DNA from 2 places in the Klebsiella electrica genome. Region 2 is predicted to be linked to the other one. Evidence: predicted binding sites of a transcription regulator. Region 2 holds the regulator's gene; the other holds the start of a gene.

Region 1 (6,380 bases), 2.6 Mb from region 2:
CGCGATGATGACGGTCCCCACGTTCAGCTTACGCCACTCGCCGGAGACCAGACGGCCAATCACCAGGGTGGCAAAGCCGATCATGATGCCGGTGACGATGTTACAGGTCAGTACGATAAAGACCGCGGTGATCAGCCCGGCCATCGCATCGACGAAATCGTTAAAGTCGATTTTCGCCACGTTGCTCAGCATCAGCAGACCGACATACATCAGCGCAGGTGCCGTGGCATACGCAGGCACCAGATAAGAGAGCGGAGAGAGGAACAGAATCAGCAGGAACAGCACGCCAACGGTTACCGCGGTGAGGCCGGTTTTACCGCCCGCCGCAGTCCCCGCCGCCGATTCGATATACACCGCCGCCGGCGCCGCCCCGACAACGCCGGAGAAGACGCTGCTCAGGGAGTCGGTGGTCAAGGCTTTACCGCCGTTGATAATCTGCCCGTCTTTATCCAGCAGGTTTGCCTGCCCCGCTACGGCGCGAATGGTGCCGGTGGCATCAAATACCGCCGTCATCACCAGCGCCAGCACGCTTGGCAGAATCACCGGGTTCAGCGCGCCGATGATATCGAGGCTGCCAATCAGTGAGTTGCCTTTGTCGTCGCTCAGCGACGGCATCGCGAAAATACCGGAGAAATGGACGTTCGGGTCAAAAATCAGCCCCACGATCGACACGCCGATAATGGTCAGCAGGATACCGCCCGGCACTTTCATTTTTTCCAGGCCAATGATCACCGCCAGCCCCACCAGCGACATAATCACCGGGAAGCTGTTGAAGTGACCCAGCGCGACCGGCAAACCGTCCAGCGGGTTTTTAATCACCAGGCCCACGCTGTTGGCGGCGATCAGCAGCAGAAACAGGCCGATACCTATCCCGGTGCCGTGCGCAACGCCCTGCGGTAAATTGCGCAGGATCCAGCTACGAATACCGGTGGCGGAGATAACGGTGAACAGCACGCCCATCAGGAACACGGCGCCCAGCGCAACCGGAATACTGATGTGCTGGCCCAGCACCAGGCTGAAGGCGGTGAACGCGGTCAGCGAAATAGCGCAGCCGATGGCCAGCGGCAGGTTTGCCCACAGCCCCATCACCAGAGAGCCTACGCCGGCGACCAGACACGTGGAGACGAACACGGCTGCCGGAGGGAATCCGGCTTTACCCAACATGCCCGGGACCACAATGACCGAGTACACCATCGCCAGGAAGGTGGTTAAACCGGCAACAATCTCCTGACGCACGGAGCTGCCACGAGCTGAAATTTTAAACCAGGCGTCTAACGAACCGCCGGTACGCGCTGAAGGCGTAGACATAGAAAACTTCCCCTGAAAATTTTAATCGTTCGTCCGTATGCGTGGTGGACCATCCACTGCCAGTTAAACGCGATCTCCTTGTGCTCTCTCACAGCGCCAGGGGGGCTGCAAAAAGCAAACGTTTAACTCCGCGCATACAATACGGTGGTCAGAATGCATTTGCTCCCCCCAAAGCGGGGTAAATAGTGAGCAAAATACAAAAGCAAACGATTATCCAGCCTTTAGACGCGCCTTTTCAACTGAAGTTTGTGTTAATTCGCTAAATTTTGCTTATGGCGTTCATCAAATAACCAGTCGATGCGCAAACGTTATCGTCCATGCGCAATCAGGTAACATTTTTGTATTGCGCTGATAGCAATTCACTGCGGTCATCACAAAAATCACTGCCTCACTGCGGGTAGCTGACAATACGATAAGGCAGCTGGCGTTCTTCAAACGCCCACCGCACGCGCTGGGATCGCAATGGATTGGGAGGGTGTACCGTCAGTATGGACGGTTCTCCGGTTATTCGTTCAAATTCACGACAGGAACTGACGGTGGTTAGCGGAAAAATTTCGCCAAAATAAACGGGTGAAAACGCCGGGCTGTGCCACAATTAAATTGTCGGCGCAATCCGGAACCTCCATCAACATCTTGCGCAATACCGAGGGGAGCCGATGTCGGGGGAAACCCTCCTGCGAACCATCAGGATAATGTTAAAGACAAAGACCGGAAAACAACTAAAGCGCCCTGTTGTGGCGCTTTAGTTTTATACATCATCCTCCAGCAGTCGCGCGCCGGTCCCCTCTTCACCCAGCTTATCTCCCGGGTTGCGCAGCGGGCAGTCGCGTCGCGACAGACAGCCGCAGCCGATACAGCCATCAAGCTGGTCGCGCAGCGCCGTCAAGGTATGAATACGCCGATCAAGCTCTTCCCGCCACTGCGATGAGAGCTGCTTCCACTCCTTCGCGCTGAGGTTATGCCCTTCCGGCAACACGCCAAACGCATCGCCAATGGTCGACAGCGGAATGCCGATTCGCTGAGCGATCTTAATGATCGCCACCGCGCGCAGCACATCGCGGCGATAGCGCCGCTGATTACCGGCATTACGCTGGCTGTGGATTAACCCTTTGCTTTCATAGAAATGCAGGGCAGAGACGGCCACGCCGGTTCGTTTTGCCACCTCGCCGGGGGTCAACAGCATTTTCATACGGGGGGATTTCTTTTCCATAAAAGCGCTTTACCTCAAGTTAACTTGAGGAATTATACTCGCCCGCAGACAAAACGACGAATCGAGAATTGAGAGAGGCCGCTTTATGTCCCATCAGGATATTATCCAAACGCTTATTGAATGGATTGATGAACATATCGATCAACCACTTAACATTGATGTAGTCGCCAGAAAATCGGGGTATTCAAAATGGTACCTCCAGCGGATGTTCCGCGCCGTGATGCATCAAACGCTGGGCGATTACATCCGCCAGCGGCGGCTGCTGCTGGCGGCGGAGGCACTCCGCACGACCCAGCGGCCGATCTTTGATATTGCGATGGATCTGGGCTATGTGTCGCAGCAGACGTTCTCACGGGTATTTCGCCGGGAGTTCGATCGTACCCCCAGCGATTATCGCCATCAAATTTCCGCCTGAGCGTTCACATACAAGGGCTGAGCAGCCCAGGCGCGTTGGCCAGCCACTGCCTGAACTCCTGCGGCGGCATCGCTTTCGCAAAGTACCAGCCCTGACAATACCGGACCCCGCGCTTTCGCAGCCAGTTGACCTGATCCGCGGTTTCGACGCCTTCGGCAATGGTCTTTAAGCGCAGGCTGTGAGCCATTTCAATAATATGCTCGGCGATCGTGTAGCTGGCACTGTTGGTGGTGAGCGTGTCGATAAACGATTTATCGATCTTCAGAATGTCTACATTAAGCGAGTGGAGATTCTGCAGATTAGAATAGCCGGTACCGAAGTCATCGATGGCAATTTCATACCCGGCTTCGCGGAATGCCTGGATGACCGGCATAATTTTCTGTACGTCAATAAATCCGCGCTCGGTGACTTCAATTTTAATTTGATGGCTATTCACCGCGTAATTCCGCGCCTTTTCAGTGATTTGGCTAATAAGCCGCGAAGAGTGGAAATCGGTGGCCGACAGGTTAATCGCAATATACAGATGTGGATGTGCGGCCAAAAATTCGCCAAGCCCGGAGAACAACTCATCCACCACGTAATCGGTGACCTGCGCAATCATCCCTTCATTTTCCGCCAGCGGAATAAACTCCGCCGGGGTCATCACCGGTCCGTCAAATCCCGGCCAGCGCAGCAGCGCTTCGGCTCCGACGCAGAGGTTATTTTCGATATCGATTATCGGCTGATAATGCAGGCACAGCTGACGCCGGTTGAGCGCGCGCTGCAGCATATTGCGCGGCGAATGGTATTGCTGTCGGCTGCGCGACCACACCAGTAAAATCAGAATGCTGCAAACGCCCCCCAGCGGGAGGGTGAGCGTCACCTGATCATAAAAGCTCTGGTAATAGCTGGCGTACGGGGTAGACATAATCACGGCGATCGGGCGAATGGCGGAATGGGCCACGGTGTACACCCGGTTACCCTGCCGGAAAAAGGCATCTTCCTGACGAATCAGGCCATGCAGTGCCGGAGCGTCGGCATTTTTACTGGTGGAGAAAAACTGATAGGTTTTTGTATCGTACAAGCCGTAGGATAAATCTTTATCGCTCGATATTAACGAACTGTAGGAGAGCGGATTAATCACCGCAATGTAGTGCCCGCGCTGCATATAGTTCATCGCAAAGCCGGGATAGAAAGGCGTGTCGCGATAGTAGTAGATAGCGATGTCCGGCTTTTTTGTATAATTCGCCGCAGGAATACGCCATGCGCTATCGGTGCGGACCGCAGTTGAGCAAAACAAACGCGTACCGTCGGCATAAATTAAATCATCGATATAAAGCAGGCTGCGAACAATAGACAACATATATTGCTGATGTCCGGGAGAGCATATTGTCCCTTTAAACTGCAAGGCTTTTTCGCGCGCGCAATCGGCCTCATCAACCACCATTTCCGTTTTCTGCAGCGCCAGCTGTGAAAATGCATGCAGCCGGTCGGAGGTTTCTGCTTTTGCTCTGATTTGCGCAAACCACAGCGCCAGCACAATGGGGAGCAGAACCACCAGCGTCATTCCCAGTATTCTCAACGCGTTACGCAGTGTGCGACGATTCATTTCCGTTTTTTATCCATGCGACATACCTTATCACGGTAAAAGATCACACTCGTTGTTATACAACAGAGACTATTTTCAGTAACCCGCCATTTGATGTAAAAACCCCATTATCAATAATGATGAATAATACTGATTGCGCAGGGAATCAAGAAACATTCTCCGCATTATAAGAAAGAGCCGTTCTCTGATTCGGTTTATCCGTACGATCTGTAAGAATAAGTAATCAAAGCCGCAGATAACGAGCACAAAAAAGAAATCACACGCCGGGAAGCCCCGGCTACCTGTTTGACGTCACGGCAAATGAACATTCCATTATTACCCACAATAAAGATATGGCATTAAAAACCGCTAAAAACGCACATTTTTGACTGGTGAATAAAACAGCAAATGTGATATAGTTCACACAACATAATGAAACAAGAACAATGTTTCATTATTCCCCTGATTGCCCGTAGATAGCCAGAGCGCCACGTCATCGTCAGTCTCACCAGGTTGTCAAAGGCACCCGATTTTCTTTGAGGATGAGGTTGATGGCTTCCATAACTACCAGTGTCATACTTTTGCGCTGGCCGCTGGTGAGCGCGGTTCTGATGTTTTTGGCCAGTTCGATGAACATTCAGCTACGTAAAAGTGAGTATGCCGGTTTAGCCGTTATTTGTAGCGGCCTCGGTCTGGTTGCGGCCTGCTGGTTCGCCACCGGCTTATTGGGGATCACGTTGCTGGATATCGCCAAAATCTGGGGCAATATCAAAGACGTCATGATCGAAGTCATGAGTCAGACGCCGACAGAATGGCCGATGGTCATGACCTGATACGCTAAAAGCTTCCCACGGGAGGCTTTTTTATTTACCGACAAATGCTACTCGCAATCCTTTGATATTTTAATAAATTTATCATTATAGATAATATATTTATTCCCAGGCTGGCGCAGCGCCGCCTGGTGAACCACCTCTCCAGGCCGTAGGTACCAGGCCTCGCCCTCTTCTTCCGTTGCATCACATCCCGGCTTGATCAGCAGTTTAAACCAGGTATTGCCGCTGTTGCTGACGCTTCCCGCCTGCCGATCGAAGGCCCATTTGAACTGCACCTGCCGCGGGCGTACCACCAGAATCGTGTCCATCACCACCACCGGATCAATACCGACAGACCCGCCGGCCGCAGTGCGGCCAATGCGGTTTCGGGTAGGAATTTCACGAAACGACACCCGGTAATAGCGCTCACGATTATCCTGCGGGCCATGATAATAGAATTTAAAATATTCCCCTTGCCCGGCCTGCAGGGTGAGCTGACGCGGGGCGAAGAGCAGCTCGCCATCAGCCGGACGAGAGCGGACCTCGTGACTCCCCGGTCGGTCTATTCCGACGACCGAAACCTGATAAAGCCGCGCGCTTGAGTTGTTATTCAGTACCCGTTTGGCGACAAAGCTCTCCTCTGCGCCCAGCGAAAAGGTTAAATTGCCGACGGAAATCGCCCTTCCCGCCGTTGGCAGACCCAGAAGCAGCAACCACGCGACGGCCCGGAGCAGGTTAATTAATATTGCGCCATGTCGCCTGAACATGAATCTCTCCTGAAGCGCTCACTTCACCAAACCAGCCATCGTCATCTACCGTTCTTAACGAAATATTGTCGTTCATCGGTATAGAAAATTTCACCGTCGTCTTGTTCATCACGCCAATATCGCCGGAGGCATCCGTCCACGGCGTCGTCAGCCACAGCGCATCCGTCATATCGCGCCAGCGGTCATCACAGCCGGCGTCATAATTTTTGCTCGTTCCGCTGCGGGTGGTAAACGTCAGCAGCGCCGGGAAAGGCACTTTTGTCGCCCCGTCCGGCGAACTGAACAGGCAGTATGAACGCCC
Region 2 (12,127 bases):
GCACTTCTGGGCGCTGGTAAACTGGAAGTTTGTCGCGGCCAATCTGGCGGCCTAAAACGCGAACGCAGAAGGGGCAACCCTTCTGCGAATACATCGGCTATCCGACCAACGCCTCTTCCGGCTGCGAACGCCCGCCGAACAGCACCAGCAGCAGCGCCCCCCCGGCAATTATCGCCCCCATCACCGGCACAAAAGCATAGCCCAGTCCGCCGGAAATCACCGCGCCGCCGGCTGCCGCGCCCAGCGCATTGCCGAGATTAAACGCCCCGATATTGACTGACGAAGAGAGCCCCGGCGCTTCATGGGCCACGCGCATCACCCGCATTTGCAGCGGCGGAACCACGGCGAAGGTCGCCGCCCCCCAGACCACCATACTGATAGCGGCCCCCAGCTGCGTCTGCGCCAGCAGCGGAATTGCCAGCATGATAACCATCAGCAGCAGCAGAAAACCCTTCAGCGTCCCGGAGACGGAGCGGTCGGCGAACTTACCGCCCAGGTAGTTACCCAGCGAAAAGCCGACGCCAATCAACACCAGCATGACGGTGACGAACAGCGGCGAGGCGTGCGTAACGGTGTGCAGCACCGGCGCAATATAGGTATAGAGGGTGAACATGGCGCCTGCCCCCAGCACGGTGGTCAGCAGCGCGGAGAGCACCTGCGGACGGACCAACACGGAGAGCTCCTGTTTAACGTTCGGGCGCTCGCCAGCGCTGCCTTTGGGCAACGAAAACCACAGGCTAACCATCGCCACCAGCCCCAGACCTGCCGTCGCGAGGAACGACATCCGCCAGCCGATCGTTTCGCCCAGCCATGTCGCCGCCGGAACGCCGCCAATATTCGCGATGGTCAACCCCATGAACATGGTCGCCACCGCGCTGGCCTGTTTGTGTTTGGGCACCACGCTCGCCGCCACCACCGAACCGAGGCCGAAGAAAGCCCCGTGGTTAAGGCTGGTGATAATGCGCGAAATCAGCAGCGTGGTGTAATCCGGCGCCATTGAGGAGAGGACGTTACCCAGCGTGAAGATCGCCATCAGAAAAATCAGCGCATTTCTGCGCGCGCGATGAGAGAGCAGCAAAGTCATCAGCGGCGCCCCGACCATCACGCCGATCGCATAAGCGCTGATCAGCATTCCCGCCGCCGGAATTGACACGTCGACGCCTTTGGCAATCACCGGCAGCAGCCCCATCGGGGAAAACTCCGTGGTACCAATACCAAACGCGCCTATCGCCAGCGCTAATAAGGGGAAGTTGATTTTCATGCAATGACTCCAGCAGACCGTCATCGGCGACGGTATCTCATTAGAAGTCAAAAGCATGACATCAATCACAAAAAAACAAAAGTAAACGAAATGGCAAAAGATTTTTGCGAAATTGGTAATAATGGCGGGATGTCGGGGGAAAGAGACCTCTCCCCCGGATAAATCAGTGCAGTACCGCTGTCAGGCCAGCGGCCACGATAAGACCCAGGACAATAATCGTTGTCGTCAGCGAAAACTTTAAATCTGTATCCATCAATTTTTCCCCCTGTTATCCCCACATGAAAAGTGAGCTTGCTCATTTTTGCACACTATCGCGCAAAAATCTTCCATGTTTTAGGGCGATGCACATTTTTGCTCTTCCCCTTTGCCGCAAGATCGGACAAAATCCCACGCTAATTTGAAAGCGTATCGGCCATTGACCCCTTCCTGTCGTTCTGTGTCGTTTTCCCGACGTGATGCAATGATGAAAATTGTCTTCAGGGTGTGTACAGGCAAACGTTTACGTATCGATAATCAGACGATCAGGTCAAGGTCTGGAGTGAGAAGTAATGGCAACAATTAAAGATGTAGCGAAGCGCGCAAACGTTTCCACTACAACAGTATCACATGTAATTAACAAAACCCGTTTCGTGGCGGAAGAGACCCGCAACGCCGTGTGGGCGGCGATCAAAGAACTGCACTATTCTCCAAGTGCCGTTGCTCGCAGCCTGAAGGTTAATCACACCAAATCGATCGGCCTGCTGGCCACCAGCAGCGAAGCGGCCTATTTCGCTGAGATTATTGAAGCCGTAGAAAAGAGCTGTTTCCAGAAAGGCTATACCCTGATTCTCGGCAATGCGTGGAACGATCCGGAAAAACAGCAGGCCTATCTGTCGATGATGGCGCAAAAGCGCGTCGACGGCATGCTGGTTATGTGTTCTGAATATCCGGAATCGGTGCTCAGTATGCTGGAAGAGTACCGCCATATTCCGATGGTGGTAATGGACTGGGGTGAATCCAAAGCCGACTTCACCGATTCGGTGATCGATAACGCCTTCGAAGGCGGCTACATGGCTGGTCGCTACCTGATCGAACGCGGCCACCGTGAAATCGGCGTGATCCCGGGTCCACTGGAGCGTAACACCGGCGCCGGGCGCCTGGCGGGCTTTATGAAAGCCATGGAAGAAGCGCAGATCGCCGTTCCGGAAAACTGGATTGTTCAGGGCGACTTCGAGCCTGAATCCGGCTACCGCGCGATGCAGCAGATCCTCAGCCAGCAGCATCGCCCGACGGCAGTCTTCTGCGGCGGCGACATCATGGCGATGGGCGCCATCTGTGCTGCGGATGAGATGGGTCTGCGCGTGCCGCAGGACATTTCGCTGATCGGTTATGATAACGTGCGTAACGCCCGCTATTTCAGCCCGGCGCTGACCACCATCCATCAGCCGAAAGACTCGCTGGGGGAAGCGGCCTTCAATATGCTGATGGATCGGATCGTCAATAAGCGTGAAGAATCTCAGTCGATTGAGGTTCACCCGCGACTGGTAGAGCGCCGCTCTGTCGTCGACGGCCCGTTCGTCGACTACCGTCGCTAATCGCCCGTGCGGCGCCGGCTACTCCGGCGCCCGCAGCCACTCCCGGTTTAACGTTTCACTGTCCCCCAGATAATCCAGCAGCCATGAGAGGGCCGGCGAGGCGTCGCTCTGCTGCCATGTCAGGCAGCATGCGGCATCCGGAAACGGGTTTTCCAGCGCCAGCGCGGTCCATTCGCCGCGGTCAATCCAGGGGCGGGCGAAATGGCTCGGCACCATGCCAACGCACAATCCCGCCGACAGGCAGGTCGCCGATGACTCCCAGTCCGGCACCACCACCCTTTTCTGGTTATCCAGTAGCCAGGTCGTGCGTTTCGGTAACGAGCGGGAGGTATCCTCCCGGACCAGCGACGGCCAGTTGCGCAACACATCATCGCTGAGTGGGCCGGTCATCTGCGCCAGCGGATGATGGCTCGCCACCACGCAATCCCAGCTCAGCATCCCCATATCGCGAAAAGCGTAGCGCCCCCCCACCGGAATAGAACGGGTGGCCCCGATAGCTAGCTCCACGCGCCCGTCGGCCAGCGCGTCCCAGACGCCGTTGAAGACCTCCTGAAAAACAATCAGCTCGACATCCGGAAAGTGACGATAAAAATCGACAATCATCTGCCGCATACGGGCCGGTTTAACGATGTCATCCACGGCTATCGACAGCTGACCGCGCCAGCCGTTGGCTATCTGCTGGCACTGCTGGCGGGTGATCTGCATTTTTTTGATAACAGAACGTCCCTCCTGTAAAAACCAAAGCCCGGCGGGGGTCAATTCGACATCGCGATGGCGGCGTTCAAAAAGCGGTACCGCCAGCCACTCTTCCAGCTGACGGACGGTATAACTGACCGCCGAAGGTACGCGGTGCAACTCCTGCGCCGCTGCGCTGAAGCTGCCGTTGCGGGCGACAGCATCAACAACTTCGAGTGAGTATTCGGACCACATATTCTGCCTGCAAAAATTTTGAATGCATGTAGAAAATATTAGCGTTTCACAAGCCAGAATGCACTCCCTACACTCTGCGGCATCCTATCTGTATCTATAAGAGAATGTTATGCAACAACCGGGGAAAGGATTTTTAGTGTGGCTGGCGGGACTCAGCGTGCTGGGTTTCCTGGCCACCGACATGTATCTGCCGGCCTTTTCGGCTATCCAGCAGGATCTCAATACCTCTGCGGCGTCAGTCAGCGCCAGCCTGAGTCTGTTCCTCGCCGGCTTCGCCATTGGGCAGCTGTTCTGGGGCCCGCTCTCGGACCGCTACGGACGTAAACCGATTCTGCTGACCGGGCTGGCTATCTTCGCTATCGGCTGTCTGGGAATGCTGTGGGTACGCGATGCCACCCTGATGCTGGCGCTGCGCTTTATCCAGGCTCTCGGCGTCTGCGCGGCGGCGGTGACCTGGCAGGCGATGGTCACGGACTATTATCCCGCCCAGCGCACTAACCGTATTTTCGCCACCATCATGCCGCTGGTGGGGTTATCGCCGGCTCTGGCGCCGTTGCTCGGCAGCTGGCTGCTCGCCCATCTCGAATGGCAGACCATTTTTGCCACTCTTTTTGCCATCGCCCTGCTGCTGATGGTCCCCGCCCTGCGCCTGAAGCCGGTCGCCAGGCCGCAGGGTGACGCCCGCGAAAAACTGACCTTTATGACGCTGCTGCGCTCACGCGAATACAGCGGCAACGTGCTGATTTACGCCGCCTGCTCCGCCAGCTTTTTTGCCTGGTTGACCGGGTCGCCGTTTATTCTCCATGAGATGGGCTACGGTCCGACCGCTATCGGTCTTAGCTATGTCCCGCAGACTATCGCCTTTTTAGTCGGTGGCTATGGATGCCGCGCGGCGCTGCAGAAATGGCAGGGCCAACAGCTGCTGCCCTGGCTACTGGTGATTTTCGCCGTCAGCGTGGCCGCAACCTGGATGGTGGGCCTGGCTGCGGACGCCTCAATTATTGTGGTGATGATTCCCTTCTGCGTGATGGCGATTGTCAATGGCGGGATTTACCCGATAGTTGTCGCCCAGGCGCTGAAGCCGTTCCCCCAGGCGACAGGTCGTGCCGCCGCGTTGCAGAACACGCTGCAGCTCGGCCTGTGCTTCATGACCAGCCTGCTGGTCTCGGCGCTGATTGCCACGCCGCTGCTGACCACCACCAGCGTGATGCTGGTTTCTATCGTGCTGGCCGGGCTGGGCTATTTTATGCAGCGTCAGAGCGTGTGCCTGACCACGGAGTCATCGCATGCATAAATGCGTTTCAGTGATGTTACAGGTCAGTAATTAGCCTGCTAATATATTTTTATTGAAAGCCTGATCTCAGCGGCCTATACTGGTGCGGCTTCACATAAATAAAAAAATTTTTAAGATTAACGGGAGCAGGATGCATCCCGTTTCACCATGGAAGGCCTTTCGGCAAGGGTTTTCGCCCTTCCTCTGTTCTACGTCGGATAGCAGCTTCACGGATATTCCGTGAGATTTCTCACAAAGCCAAAAAAGCGTCTACGCTGTTTTAAGGTTCTGATCACTTGGGCGTGATGGAGAAGCTATGAGTTCATCGTGTATAGAAGAAGTAAGCGTACCAAACGACGACTGGTACCGAATTGCAACCGAATTACTCGGTCGCGCGGGCATTGAAGTCAATGGCCCCTCCCCCTCCGATCTGCAGATTAACAATCCGCTCTTTTTTAAACGTGTTTTGCAGGAAGGGTCACTGGGGTTAGGTGAAAGTTATATGGACGGCTGGTGGGATTGCGAACGGCTGGATCTATTCTTCCATAAAGTACTGCGCGCCGGGCTGGAAAATCAGCTCCCGCATCATCTCAAAGATACGTTGCGCGTCGCGGGCGCTCGCCTGTTTAATCTACAAAGTAAAAAGCGCGCCTGGATTGTCGGGAAAGAACATTACGACCTCGGCAACGATCTTTTCAGCCGTATGCTCGACCCCTATATGCAATATTCCTGCGCGTACTGGAAAGAGGCGCAATCGCTGGAAGAGGCGCAGGTAGCTAAATTAGATCTTATTTGCCGCAAGCTGCAGCTGGAACCGGGGATGCGGGTGCTGGATATTGGCTGCGGCTGGGGTGGGCTGGCTTACTACATGGCCAAAAATTATCACGTCAGCGTGGTCGGGGTGACCATTTCCGCCGAGCAGCAAAAAATGGCCCAGCAGCGATGCGAAGGGTTGGATGTCACCATTTTGCTGCAGGACTATCGCGATCTGCATGACCACTTTGATCGCATTGTTTCCGTCGGGATGTTTGAACACGTGGGACCTAAAAATTACGCCACCTATTTTGACGTGGTAGATCGTAATTTGAAACCTGACGGTCGTTTCTTACTGCACACCATTGGCTCCAAAAAAACGGACCACAGCGTCGATCCGTGGATCAATAAATATATTTTCCCCAACGGTTGCCTGCCTTCGGTTCGTCATATCGCGCAAGCCAGCGAATCCCATTTTGTGATGGAAGACTGGCACAATATCGGTGCCGATTACGATACCACGTTAATGGCCTGGTACGAGCGCTTCCTGGCCAGCTGGCCCGAGATCGCCGATAACTATTCGGAACGTTTTAAACGGATGTTTAGCTATTATCTCAACGCCTGCGCGGGAGCATTTCGCGCACGCGATATTCAGCTCTGGCAGGTCGTCTTTTCTCGCGGTGTTGAAAACGGCCTTCGCGTTGCCCGCTAAAACTATCCCCCGTTAACACGGGGGATGCCTTTTCTTTCATTCTTCATCCGGCAGCGGCGCCCAATCATTCATCGCTCAGGCGCTGGGCTGCTTCTTTCGCCGCCAGCACGCGTTCCACGGTATCGACGACCGCCTGGGTTTGCGGGTCGATCTCGATATTCACCCGGTCGCCGAGTTTTTTGACGCCAAGCGTGGTGCGCTGCAGGGTTTCCGGGATCAAATGCACGCAAAAACGCGTCGGCGTCACTTCACCGACCGTCAGGCTGATCCCGTCGACGCCGATAAATCCTTTATAGAGGATATATTTCATTAGCGTCGGGTCCTGAACTTTAAACCAGATCTGGCGGTTATTTTCCGAGGTCAGGATCTTGACGATTTCCGCCGTGGTCATAATGTGACCGGACATCAGATGGCCACCGATCTCATCGCTGAATTTCGCCGCTCGTTCCACGTTGACCACGTCCCCCACCTCTACAGCGCCGAGGTTGGTAATACGTAGCGTCTCTTTCATCAGGTCGAAACTGATGCGCGGACCGTCAATTTCGGTGACCGTCAGGCAGCAACCGTTGTGCGCCACCGATGCCCCGGTCTCGATGCCGGCGAGCATATGCTCAGGCAATTCCACCACATGGGTGCGAAAATTGGGTTTTTCATCGATGGACACCACTTTAGCGGTCCCCTGCACAATGCCAGTAAACATGCTTTACTCCTGTAGACTTTCGTGACGGTATCATTACCGTTATACCTGTCGGGAACAATACCAGTTGGCAAAACAGGTTGCCAGCGCGCATCGTGCCCTACCATTTTTTCACTGGCTTAATGGCGCATCCTCGCTACAATAGACTGGAAATCCCTTCAGCTCTTTCTTCTTGCTGCCATTTACGGCGGCTTTTTTAGTCTCAAAATAACAACAATATAAAGGTGTTCACGTGCAGAAGTATTTTATTGAAGCGCGTCAGTTATTAGCACTGGCTATCCCGGTGATCCTCGCACAGGTCGCCCAGACCTCCATGGGCTTTGTCGATACCGTCATGGCGGGCGGCTATAGCGCCACCGACATGGCGGCCGTCGCGATTGGCACCTCGATCTGGCTCCCCGCCATTCTCTTTGGCCATGGTCTGCTGCTGGCGCTGACGCCGGTTATCGCGCAGCTAAACGGCTCCGGTCGCCGCGACCGCATTGCCCACCAGGTTCGTCAGGGGTTCTGGCTGGCGGGATTGGTGTCGCTGCTGGTCATGGTGGTCCTGTGGAACGCCGGGTACATCATCAGCTCGATGCACAATATTGACCCGGCCCTTGCCGAAAAAGCGGTGGGCTACCTGCGTGCGCTGCTGTGGGGCACTCCCGGCTATCTCTTCTTCCAGGTCGCACGTAACCAGTGTGAAGGCCTTGCGAAAACTAAACCGGGGATGGTGATAGGATTTATCGGCCTGCTGGTCAATATTCCCGTGAACTATATCTTTATCTACGGCCATTTTGGCATGCCCGAACTGGGCGGCATCGGCTGCGGCGTGGCGACAGCATCCGTTTACTGGGTGATGTTCTTTTGCATGATCTCCTGGGTACGCCGCGCCCGTTCTATGCGCGATATCCGTAGCGATGAAAGCTTCAGCGGCCCGGACTTCGGCGTGCTTAAACGCCTGGCGCAGCTCGGGCTGCCGATTGCGCTGGCGCTGTTTTTCGAAGTCACCCTGTTTGCGGTCGTTGCGCTGCTGGTTTCCCCGTTAGGGATTGTGGACGTCGCGGGCCATCAGATAGCCCTGAACTTCAGCTCGCTGATGTTCGTTTTACCTCTCTCGCTAGCGGCAGCGGTGACCATCCGCGTCGGCTTCCGTCTTGGACAGGGTTCGACCCTCGATGCGCAGGTGTCTGCCAGAACCGGGGTCGGCGTTGGCGTCTGCATGGCCGTCGTCACGGCGATTTTCACTATTCTGATGCGTAAGCAGATTGCGCTACTGTATAACGACAGTCCGGAAGTGGTCCTGCTGGCTTCCCAGCTGATGCTGCTGGCCGCGATTTATCAGATTTCTGACTCCGTACAGGTCATTGGTAGCGGGATTTTGCGCGGATATAAAGACACGCGGTCGATCTTCTTTATCACGTTTACCGCGTACTGGGTGCTGGGGCTGCCGAGCGGCTACCTGTTGGCCTTAACGGATACGCTGGTTCCGCGTATGGGGCCTGCGGGTTTCTGGTGCGGATTTATTATCGGGCTCACCTCGGCGGCAGTGATGATGATGCTGCGGATGCGTTTCCTGCAGCGTCAACCGTCCAGCGTAATTTTGCAACGCGCGGCGCGCTAATGCCCAGCGGCACCCTGCACACGGGGTGCCCGAACGGATTCAGCGCGGGCCCAGTGCGGCTCTTAATGCGTCGACAAAACATTTAATTTTCGTCGTTCGCCGCCGTCCGGTCGGCACCAGAACATGCATGGGCCGCGCAGGTCCTGAGTATCCGGCTAAAACCTGCACCAGACTCCCCCGCGCCACTTCGGTTTTCAACACCTCTTCCGGCCCCAGGGTAATACCGTGCCCCGCAATGGCGGCATTCATCAGCGCCTTCCAGTCATTTGCGCGCAAGCGCCCGGAGGGTTTAACCTCGAACATGGTCCCCTCTTTCTCAAATTGCCACCGGCAGGCGCTCCCTGCCGACCAGTGACCATAGACCAGACACGCATGCTGTTGAAGATCGGTCGGCGTCTGCGGCTCGCCGTGACGCAAAATATAGTCAGGTGACGCACAGGCAATCAGCCGGTATGGCAGCAGCGGCCAAGCGACCATCGAACTGTCGGCCAGCTCGCCGATACGCACGATCACCTCAAACTCCTCTTCAATCGGGTCGACAATGCGGTCGCTCAGCGTCAGCTCGACCTGGACGTCAGGGTAGCGGGCAAGATAGTCGGTAATAAAGGCCGCGAGCGCATGCGAACCAAACGTGACCGGCGCATTCACCCGGATAATGCCTGATGGGGTCGCTTTCATTTCCTGCGCCACCGCGTCCGCTTCCGCTATTTCAGCCAGTACCACGCGGCAACGTTCATAGTAGCCACGCCCGATATCGGTGAGCGTCTGTCGGCGCGTGGTGCGGGCGATTAATGAAGTGCCCAGATGCGCCTCAAGCGCGGCCACGTGTCGGGCGACCATCTGCGGCGAGAGCCGCAGTTGTGCGGCCGTGGCGGCAAACGACCCCGTCTCAGCCGCCTTTACGAAAACCCTGATACTGGTGAGCTGGTCCATGATTCACTCATTTGAGTTGTTTATCATTCCACTATCTTACGATTTATCTTCTGTACAGATGGAATTAAATTTATCGCCACACCCTGATCATTCGTAAGGAGTTGAAAATGAAGATTGGTATTATCGGTGCCGGATTCGTTGGCCGGTCTGTGGCGAAGCTGGCGCTTGCCGCCGGTCACGATGTCATGTTGAGTAACTCGCGGGGACCACAGACTCTGTTCAGCCTGGGTCCGATGATTGGTAGCCAGGTCGGCAGCGCAAATGACGCTGCCGAATTTGGCGAGGTGGTGGTCATTGCCGTGCCGCTCAGTGCCATCCACTCACTGCCGGTCGCCGCAATTAAAGATAAACATGTCATTGATGCAGTGAATTATTATCCCGAACGTGACGGCCCGGTTGAGGCGCTGGAGTCAGGAGATATCACTACCAGCGAATTACTCGCTCAAATCCTGCCTGCCGCCACCGTCACCAAAGCGTTTAACGCGATTCCTATGACCCAACTGGAAAGCGATGGACTGCCCGCAGGCGCGGAAAATCGTCGGGCGCTGCCGCTGGCAGGCGATAGTGAAGAAGGGAAAGCGATAGCCGCCGCGCTGTACGAGGCGTTTGGTTTTGACACCGTTGATGCCGGACCGCTGTCCGAAGGATGGCGTTTTGAACGCGGCCAGCCCGCCTATTGCGTACCAATGACCCGCCCGGCGCTGCTCACGGCGTTGTCCCGGACTCCGCGTCGCTAACCGTCCCTTCCCTCCGCCGACGCGTATTCCGTCGTCAGCGGAGCCTCCTGTTTTTCGCCCGCCACAGCCGTTGTACATTCCGTTACTTGCCGATACCAAACACTCACTGAAGCCTGGGAAAGAAATACTTATAGTGACTTCAACAGCCCCGCAGTGGGGTTAACTGAAGAAACAATTTCGAGGATATCAGAATGAAAAAAGTATTAGCTCTGGTCGTTGCCGCTGCTATGGGTCTGTCTTCTGCTGCTTTCGCTGCTGACGCAGTAAGCACCACTCAGGCTCCGGCTGCTGCAACTCACAGCACCACTGCCAAAACCGTGCATCATAAGAAACAGCACAAAACCGCTGCTAAACCAGCCGCTGAACAGAAAGCTCAGGCTGCGAAAAAACACCACAAAGCCGCTGCTAAACCAGCCGCTGAACAGAAAGCCCAGGCTGCGAAAAAACACCACAAAGCCGCTGCTAAACCAGCCGCAGAGCAGAAAGCCCAGGCTGCGAAAAAACACCACAAAGCTGCAACTAAACCAGTAGCTCAGAAAGCCCAGGCTGCGAAAAAACATCACAAAGCTGCTGCTAAACCAGTAGCGCAGAAAGCTCAGGCTGCGAAAAAACACCACAAAGCTGCTAAACACCACGCCGCTAAACCTGCTGCACAACCGGCTGCTTAATATTTCCGGTAAGTCAGGTTAATCATAAACCGGCGCTGCTACAGCGCCGGTTTTATTTCAGGAGGCCACTATGCTGCAGCGCTATCGTTTTGAGCTTATTCTGATCCTGTTAGTCCTCTGCGCGCTTTTTACCCTTCGCCTTATTTTCAAATAATCCCTCTGTTGCGGCACAAGCGTCTGCGACGCCTCTTGCGCCGTTCGCCTGACGAATCACCTGTTCTCTCTCCCGGCAGCTTCTCCAGGCCCCTCTTCGCCCTGCGTCAGGAACGACGCCGCAGCGCGACAAAGGTAGTTGGATAAGAAATATCCTTTATCATCAGTAAAATATAAGCAATATGCGTAAAACTTCCGCAATCGCGTGAGATCTGAAAGAAAAGTGACGTTTGCCTCTTGCCACAACCCCATCCGATCGCTAATATGCGTCCCCGTTGTCACCACAACATTGCGTTCATAGCTCAGTTGGTTAGAGCACCACCTTGACATGGTGGGGGTCGTTGGTTCGAGTCCAATTGAACGCACCATAATGCGTTTATAGCTCAGTTGGTTAGAGCACCACCTTGACATGGTGGGGGTCGTTGGTTCGAGTCCAATTAAACGCACCATAATGCGTCCGTAGCTCAGTTGGTTAGAGCACCACCTTGACATGGTGGGGGTCGGTGGTTCGAGTCCACTCGGACGCACCATTCTTTATTCAGCAGACATCAGCAACAGTCTGTCGGTTATCGAACGGTGTGAAGTTTTCATACGTTCTCTTTCTGGTAAACCCCATAGAATTCCAGCCTGTTCCACGGCATTTAAGTTCATTCAGAACCGACGATGAGCGAATCGTTATTCGATACTCTTTCAGATGCTGAACTGTTCAAATCACTTTATCTCAGTAAGTCCCGACACGATTTAAAAACAGCAGTGAGATTGTGTCCTGATAAGGGTTGCCGGGTTTTTGACGCCCGTGGTTTTTGCCCCCTACATCAGATCTTTGAAAT

What was found. Region 2 encodes PurR, which represses purine synthesis genes. Its sites were predicted from a motif close to CANGCAAACGTTTGCNTG; they were not measured.
Region 1: a site for PurR is predicted at 1,420-1,437, ahead of Electrica_RS23525 (NCS2 family permease). Genes of this name have one in related genera too.

Annotation. Positions count from the first base shown of each region.
Region 1 covers NZ_CP041247.1:4,918,226-4,924,605, forward strand. The annotation lists gene Electrica_RS23525 (NCS2 family permease) at 1-1,308, opposite strand, end outside; gene soxR (redox-sensitive transcriptional activator SoxR) at 2,057-2,518, opposite strand; gene soxS (superoxide response transcriptional regulator SoxS) at 2,604-2,933, shown strand; gene Electrica_RS23550 (EAL domain-containing protein) at 2,938-4,521, opposite strand; gene Electrica_RS23555 (YjcB family protein) at 5,052-5,333, shown strand; gene Electrica_RS23560 (fimbria/pilus periplasmic chaperone) at 5,381-6,079, opposite strand; gene ecpD (fimbrial adhesin EcpD) at 6,048-6,380, opposite strand, start outside.
Region 2 covers NZ_CP041247.1:2,315,029-2,327,155, reverse strand. The annotation lists gene sodB (superoxide dismutase [Fe]) at 1-55, shown strand, start outside; gene Electrica_RS11045 (MFS transporter) at 98-1,261, opposite strand; gene cydH (cytochrome bd-I oxidase subunit CydH) at 1,425-1,514, opposite strand; gene purR (HTH-type transcriptional repressor PurR) at 1,810-2,835, shown strand; gene punR (DNA-binding transcriptional activator PunR) at 2,854-3,765, opposite strand; gene punC (purine nucleoside transporter PunC) at 3,875-5,059, shown strand; gene cfa (cyclopropane fatty acyl phospholipid synthase) at 5,355-6,503, shown strand; gene Electrica_RS11015 (riboflavin synthase subunit alpha) at 6,568-7,203, opposite strand; gene mdtK (MdtK family multidrug efflux MATE transporter) at 7,433-8,806, shown strand; gene Electrica_RS11005 (LysR family transcriptional regulator) at 8,846-9,739, opposite strand; gene Electrica_RS11000 (NADPH-dependent F420 reductase) at 9,847-10,476, shown strand; gene asr (acid resistance repetitive basic protein Asr) at 10,668-11,144, shown strand; gene ydgU (small membrane protein YdgU) at 11,215-11,298, shown strand; tRNA gene Electrica_RS10990 (tRNA-Val) at 11,589-11,665, shown strand; tRNA gene Electrica_RS10985 (tRNA-Val) at 11,670-11,746, shown strand; tRNA gene Electrica_RS10980 (tRNA-Val) at 11,751-11,827, shown strand.